Regions from separate parts of the Neobacillus sp. Soil_C_43 genome, predicted to be linked through region 1. Evidence: riboswitches for the same ligand, from Rfam matches in the RefSeq annotation. Region 1 holds a riboswitch; the other holds the start of a gene.

Region 1 (3,865 bases):
CATGGAAACTTTGGGAGAAGATTTTTATTAAAAAACTGCATCGATAAAAGATAATACAAAAAACTCAAATAATCTACAAATTTCTACAAAATCTTCTTCTTTTTCCTATTAAACTAGTACTTAGTTACTAGGAGGGAAGATAGTGTTAATAAACAGAATAATCATTTTTGTGCGCTATTTCTTATTGATTTCACAGGGGGTCTTGGTTCAAATAGTAAAAGCTGATAAAAACCAAGAATTTAATACCCTTCAGGCAGATCTAGGCCAATACATAAAGCCATACCAAGGAAAAGTGACCCTTCGTTATCAAAATCTAGTTACAAATGAAGGTTATTCATTAAATAGCAATACTGAAGTGCCAGCTGCAAGTACCATCAAGCTTCCGTTAGCTTTATACGTGATGAAGCTTGCAGATGAGGGGAAAATTGACTTAAACGAAACATTAACATATCAAAGCCGGCATTATTATGGCGGCAGTGGTGTCATCCAAAATGACAAGGTAGGTTCGGTCTATACCATTGATGAACTTGTCGAAAAAGCGTTGATTTATAGTGATAATATTGCATTCATTATGTTAAAAGAGCGGGTGGGACCCAATCAGTTTGTTTCATTTTTAAAAAGCCTCGGAGCTGAGTATGCCTATCCAGGTGGAAGGAATACGACCTCAGCTGACGATTTAACTCTATATACAGGAGAACTTTATCGTTACGCAAATCAAAGCGCCAATGGAAAAAATCTTGTCCAGTACCTAGAACATACGGTTTATAATACAACGATTCCACAGGGAATTAAGGATGTGCCAGTTGCTCATAAAGTTGGAATGATTCCAATGAATTTAATTTACAACGATGCTGCTATTGTTTTTGCTGATGAACCGTTTACCTTAGCTATCACGACAAGAGGGATTGCCTATGAAAAATCACAAGAGGTGATCGCAGAAATCGCCTCAATCGTTAACAATCATCATCAGTTGATTGCAAATGAGAGAAGTGAAAAGCTGGCGATAACGACAGGAGCTAAAATTGACAGCATACCAATGTCTATTGAAAAAGGATCCTTTTATTATGACTTTTTAGAAAGAAAACAGTTTGGGAATTTGTCTAACCCTTTTAATGACAATGGGTATTTTGGAAGGTTCTCACCCTACCAGCAAATCGTTGCTATTCAAATTGAAACAAAGATTCTTCGCACACCATTTGCAACTGATAATTTTACAATTAATTGGAAACGCTAGGTGTAATAAGAGCGCGAAGGAGCATCCTAGTGAATCTGAATGTAATATACGGGGCCATATATATTTTTTCAGCAATTAAATGGGGAGATTGGAAAAACTGGAAAGCTTATTATCCCACCTTTCTCTTTTTAATGGTAGGTGATTTGGTCTATCAATATTTGTTCTATAAGCATAGTATGTGGGAATATGTACCTGTAGGAAGTGATAAAGGTTGGGCTAAGCACACTCATATAGCCTTTTTGGTGATGTTAATTAAGTATCCCGTCACTATAAGTATATTTCTCGGCAATATGCCGAAGTCTTTCAAAAAGAAACTAGTGAATATCCTTTTTTGGACTTTTATATATACGCTAAATGAATATGTTGATTTAAAATTAGGGGCATTGGTTCATAAGAATGGATGGAATTTAGGTTGGTCGACCATTTTTAGTTTGGTTATGTTTTCGGTTTTAGCGATACATTATTATAAACCACTTTTAGCTTGGATTCTGTCTGCCCTCTATGCCACTTTCTTATGGAATGTTTTTGATATTTCATCAAGTATTTTAAAATAAATGGTTTTCTCAAAACATCCTTTTATAAGGTTGTTTTTTTTTCTAAAATGGCTCTGTTATACTTGTCTGTTGATTTCCGCTCCAGGTGCTTCGCTTTCCGTGGGCGTTTCGGCGAGCCTCCTCGGCGCTTGCGCCTGCGGGGTCTCCCCTGAACCGTACTCCCACAGGAGTCTTCGCACCTTCCGCTCCAATCAACATGGTATAAAAATCAACATTATTCTTTAACAGAGCTTCTAAAATAAGAAATAACACAGGAAGTCGAAATATTTTTGCAGGACTTTAAGGGATATTATTAGAATAATAGAAATATGATGGAACAAAGGGGGGATTAGCTTGGGAATCCAAGTAATTGAAAAAGATGAAATTAAGGTTGTGGGAATTTCGTGGACAGGTACTTACGCAGAAGTAAGCACCATCCCGAGTCTCTTTAACAAAATGGAAGCACGTTTGCAAGAAGTACCCTATCAGACAAAAGAACCCTTTCTTATTGCACCTTTTCATAGCAGGGAAACAGAGTTCACCTATTACGTTACGACCCCTGTAGATAAACTTGACGCGATCCCAGAAGGAATGGTTGGATTTACGATTCCAAGTAAAAATTATGTATACACTACCCATAAAGGAACACCAGAGGAAGTAGAAAATACATACATTCGACTGTTCAATTGGATGAAAGAATATGGATACGAGCAGGATCACCATGCGTTAAGTTTGGAAGTTTATAAAGAAGAGCATAAACATCAAAATGCAGTAGGAGATCTTCATTTTGAAATTTATTTACCTGTAAAGACTTATAAGGAATAACAGCCGGCCTTGTTTTAGGGCCGTTTTTTCATTTGACACTTAGATTTTACTTTTTAGGTCTGGGACATTTTCCTTTACTGTTTGAATTAAGTATAATAACATTTAATATATCTAAATAATTCCTTCGGGGTCAGGTGAAATTCCTAACCGGCGGTGATGAAGCCATGCTTCTTAGTCCGTGACCCGTTTATCCCCTTGGATAGACGGTGGATCTGGTGAAACTCCAGGGCCGACAGTTAAAGTCTGGATGGGAGAAGGAAAAACGAGGTTTATGGGTAGGGTGTAGTATACCTATTTTTAAGCTTTTATTTCCCAATGTCTTTTAACGACCCTGAAGAATGATTTTCTTCAGGGTCTTTTTTAATCCTTTTCAAAGGAGAAGAAAAAATGAACGATAAATTTTACATGAATCTAGCTTTAGATCTTGCCAAAGGAACGTTAGGTCAAACTACTCCAAATCCTGTGGTAGGTGCTGTTCTGGTGAAGAATGGGCAAATTATCGGAATGGGTGCCCATCTAAAAGCAGGTGAACCACATGCAGAAGTACATGCCATTCAAATGGCGGGTGAAAAAGCGAAAGATGCTACTTTGTATGTAACACTTGAGCCGTGTAGTCATCATGGAAAAACACCACCTTGCAGTGACCTGGTGATTAGGACTGGGGTAAGGAAGGTGTTTGTTGCAACAACTGACCCAAATCCACAAGTAGCAGGGACAGGAATAGAGCGAATCAAAAAGGCAGGAATTGAAGTGGAGGTTGGCTTAATCCAAGAGGAAGCTCGTGAGCTAAATAAAGTCTTTTTTTATAACATTCAAACAGGCCTGCCGTATGTCACATTAAAATCGGCAGCAAGTTTAGATGGGAAAACGGCAACAGTAACTGGTGAGAGTATGTGGATTACGGGTGAGCAAGCAAGAGCCGATGTTCATCAGTTTCGCCATCAGCATGACGGGATATTAGTTGGTGTTAATACCGTAATAAAGGACAATCCATCTTTAACAACAAGAATGTCTTATGGTGGGAAAAATCCCATTCGAATTATTCTCGATACGCACCTAAGAACGCCAATAAATTCCAAGATTGTTACTGATCATCAAGCACCGACTTGGATTGTGACAGGGAATGATGTAGCCCGTGAGCGAATCCATCTTTTTATGGAATGGGGCGTTGAAATAATCCAAATGGAAACGAACCACATACGTATAAAGGATTTACTTGTTATTCTCGGAAAAAGAGGAATAACTTCACTTTTTGTTGAAGGTGGCGCAGAAG
Region 2 (3,865 bases), on a different contig from region 1:
GGACAAGGTTCAACTAATGAAACTAACTTTATTAATGTGATAAATAAGGATATATCTTCGAACAGTGATATAAAAAAAGTAAAATTTTCAACGAATGGTGAACCGGGAATTGAATTGGGTAATTTCGGTAATAAACAGGAAATAGATATTAATGCAGTAAAGAATCATGGTTATTTCTTTTATTATCCTACAGGAAGTGATGTTCCATTCCTAACACCGTCAACAACTATGTATACTGATATTAACAAAGCTTTAGATGCAATGAAAACGGATCAAACAGAATTAGGTCTAACGGGTTCTCTTTCACCATTGTTGCCGATTAGTGGCGTTTCAATTACAGATAAGACTTTAGTTCTATCATTTAAGGGGAATACGACTTTACAGAATAACCAAATGACAGTATCTGCATTTGAAGCCTTATTACTAACTGCTAAAGATTTTGGTTTAGAAAAAGTAGTAGTTAAGGATTCTCCGATTTTGCAATTGGGTCCATTTGATCTAACAAAGGAAAACCAAGTACCAGTAGCTCCGAATTTGCGTTCAATCCAATAAATGAAAAAGGTCAACCGTTTTAGGTTGATTTTTTTTGTATAAAATAACAATGGTCTCCAAATTATAACAAGTATGTGCAATTCCCTCTTCAAAAACCAATATGTTCTAAATAGAAGGGTTTTAACATAGTGTGGAGGAGAGGACAAGTTTAAGGAGGAAAAGAAAGGAATGCGTGACTACATAAAGAGGTTTCTTATTGCCATAATTATGGCGCTTTGTGTCAGTTTATTATTTTTAGGTGGACGACATACAGAGGCAGCAAGTACACCTGAGACGGCTGAAATAAAAGAGCGCTGGATTTGGCCGTCAGATGGGATTATATCTGATACCTATGGAACAAGAAATGGAAAACATAAAGGTATTGATATTGCCGGAAACTTAGATACCCCTATTCTTGCTGTTGAAGATGGTGTGGTTTTAAAATCCTATTTTTCTACTACATATGGTAATGTGGTATTTATAAAACACCCAAGTAATTTTGTAACAGTGTATGCTCATTTAAACAAGAGAAGTGTTATGGTGGGACAAAGCGTTAAACAAGGTGTTATGATTGGCAAGATGGGAAAAACAGGACAAGCTACAGGAACACACCTTCACTTTGAAACTCATCAATTAGAGTGGAGATACGATAAGAAATTTGCGTTGGATCCGGAAGTTCTACTCGGGAAAGCAGATGTGGGTGAAACAGTTCAAGGGGGAGTGGCTAGTATAGGTGATCATATACTAGAGGCTAGTTCACATTTCCACACGAGTGACGATAATAGCAAACTTCAAACAACTGAATCGTCAATAAAGGACACTTATATCGTCAAACAAGGTGATACCTTGTACTCTATTTCAAAGAAAAGAAATACAACTATAAATAAAATTAAAGAATTAAACCAGCTGACCTCTGATTTGATTAGGCCAAAACAAATATTAATTATCCAAAAATAGCTAGACCTGCAGACTGTAATTCTGCAGGTTTTTTCAATATATGTTACAAAAAAGAAAAATAGCAAACCTTTTACTTAACAAAATCTTTGTCCTCCATTATAATTAAACTTGTAATTTAATATCGATCTATCTTCGGGGCAGGGTGAAATTCCCGATCGGCGGTATTGAGCATTGCTCTAAGCCCGCGAGCCTGTATAGGCAGGATTTGGTGTGATTCCAAAGCCGACAGTATAGTCTGGATGGGAGAAGATGGAGGTTCTGCAGACGTTCAAAAATGATATCTCAATGGACGTTTATTAAGCGTACCTTTGTAAACTCCCTCAAGTTAATTGCTTGAGGGTATTTTTATTCTTGAGATCGTCTTTTTGCTGAACCTCTCTTCCTAACGTGATGGATCAAAAAGGAGAGAGGAAGATGGAAAAAATGAAGAAAACGAAGAAAATGAATGTTAAGGCTTATGTTTCAATTGGCATGCTTAGTAGTATTGCATATTTGTTAATGCTACTAAACTTTCCGCTGCCGTTGTTTCCGAACTTTTTATTTGTTGATTTTAGTGATATTCCTGCTTTAATTGCTGCATTAATTTTTGGCCCGATTGCGGGTATATTGGTTGAGTTTTTCAAAAATGTGCTTAATTATCTTGCGACTGGAAGCCAAACGGGAATTCCTGTAGGTCATATTGCTAATTTCCTAGCTGGTATTGTGTTTGTTCTTCCGACATATTATGTATACAACAAATTAAAATCAAAAAAAGGGATGACACTAGCCTTGGTTGTAGGAACTGTAACAATGGCTGTGGTTATGAGCATCCTAAATTACATTATCATTTTACCGGCCTATACGGTATTAATGGGATTTCCAGATATGCGAAATCTAGTCGTTCCAGCTATACTGCCTTTTAATATATTGAAGGGTGTCATGATGTCATTCATCTTCATGTTGTTATTTGTTCGGATGCAGTCATGGATTAATAAATTTTCAATCATTAAAGGTGCGTAAAAAAAACAAAGGTTCATTAGTGAACCTTTGTTTTTTTATTTTTAGTAATGGAAAACCCCTCCTATTTTAGGAGGGGTAGTAGCTTAAGAATATATTATTAGCAAAATATTATTCAAATTTAGTTGCATTACCATCAAATGGTTCGTCTGCAACTTTAATTGAATCAGTTGGGCAACCTTCAAATGCGTCCATCATATCATCGATTAATACATCTGGAATCTCAACGATACCTTCGTTATCATCAAGTGTTACAAATGCAATACCTTCATCATCGTAATCATAGATATCGGGTGCAGCTGCGCCACATGCACCACAAGCGATACATGTTTCCTTGTCAACAATTGTGTACTTTGCCATGAAAAAAACCTCCCAGTAAATTAACAAAAATATTCTTGCTAATTTCCATTGCAAAATGGAAACGCATAACTCATTTCTATTGTAAAACTGTATGGGCAACTTTTCAATAGAAAAATGTTATTATAGCCTTCTATCGGTAAATTGATTTTCTTAAAGTTACACAATTTTCAGCAACAAGTACCTCCATTTCATGTTAAAATAATAATAGAAAAATTGGATATTTTGTCGAATATAAACAGGAAAAAGTGGTGAGGTGGAATGAAGCAGATAGAATCCATTATTCTTTATTGCTTAAAACAACTAAATTGCGAGCGAACAGTTTATTCCATCTTTCATTTACTTAATGGAAAAAAGTCATCTCAAACGATTCAGGATGCCCATCTGTTTTCTTTGAAACATTTTTTTGGTATTTATGAACCCCTAAAGAGAGACACTTTTGAAGAGATTATCCAATCCATGATAAACCAAAATCAAATTTCCTCTCATGGTGATCAGCGATACCATCTTACCACTCATGGGAAGACACTCCTTGAAAAAAATCCACCAACGTCTTATTTGGATGGGTGGAATTATCATTCAATTACAAATTTATTTTGGGAAAGACTATCGTTATTCATTCAGGTTACTTCGAATCTCGTATACGGGGAGAAAAGATATATTCCCATACAAAAAAATAAAGAACACCACCAATGGTTGAAAAGCGTATTAAAAGAGATAAAAATTCCAAAGAAAGAAGTAGGTGAATTGGTTTTTGCTGAATTGGTCAGTTGTTTTGATCATTATAAAGGTGTAGACCCCTCCATTTTTGTTTTTCGGCTGACTGGTTTTAAACAGATTGGTTTAACGCCACAACAGACAGCTAGAAAGGTAGAGATGGATGTGCACGATTACCACCTTGCTTTTATTCAAATCCTTCATTATTTAATACAAAAGATTGGACAGGAAGAAGGTCAATTTAGCATTTTACCTTTACTTATTCGCGGCCTTAAACAAACAAATGAATTAACTCTATCATCTAGGA

The links. Region 1 has a riboswitch for FMN ahead of ribD (bifunctional diaminohydroxyphosphoribosylaminopyrimidine deaminase/5-amino-6-(5-phosphoribosylamino)uracil reductase RibD). Riboswitches for the same ligand answer to the same signal wherever they lie in the genome.
Region 2: linked by a shared signal. The riboswitch ahead of AC3A54_RS01840 (ECF transporter S component) and the one ahead of ribD (bifunctional diaminohydroxyphosphoribosylaminopyrimidine deaminase/5-amino-6-(5-phosphoribosylamino)uracil reductase RibD) in region 1 are both predicted to bind FMN.

The regions. Positions count from the first base shown of each region.
Region 1 is NZ_JBDGJV010000003.1:161,519-165,383, reverse strand. It holds gene AC3A54_RS07130 (SDR family oxidoreductase) at 1-47, shown strand, start outside; gene AC3A54_RS07125 (serine hydrolase) at 143-1,234, shown strand; gene AC3A54_RS07120 (CBO0543 family protein) at 1,264-1,788, shown strand; gene AC3A54_RS07115 (GyrI-like domain-containing protein) at 2,122-2,592, shown strand; FMN riboswitch at 2,709-2,855, shown strand; gene ribD (bifunctional diaminohydroxyphosphoribosylaminopyrimidine deaminase/5-amino-6-(5-phosphoribosylamino)uracil reductase RibD) at 2,980-3,865, shown strand, end outside.
Region 2 is NZ_JBDGJV010000001.1:348,527-352,391, reverse strand. It holds gene AC3A54_RS01850 (hypothetical protein) at 1-552, shown strand, start outside; gene AC3A54_RS01845 (peptidoglycan DD-metalloendopeptidase family protein) at 721-1,488, shown strand; FMN riboswitch at 1,613-1,743, shown strand; gene AC3A54_RS01840 (ECF transporter S component) at 1,903-2,487, shown strand; gene AC3A54_RS01835 (ferredoxin) at 2,596-2,844, opposite strand; gene AC3A54_RS01830 (YpbB family protein) at 3,103-3,865, shown strand, end outside.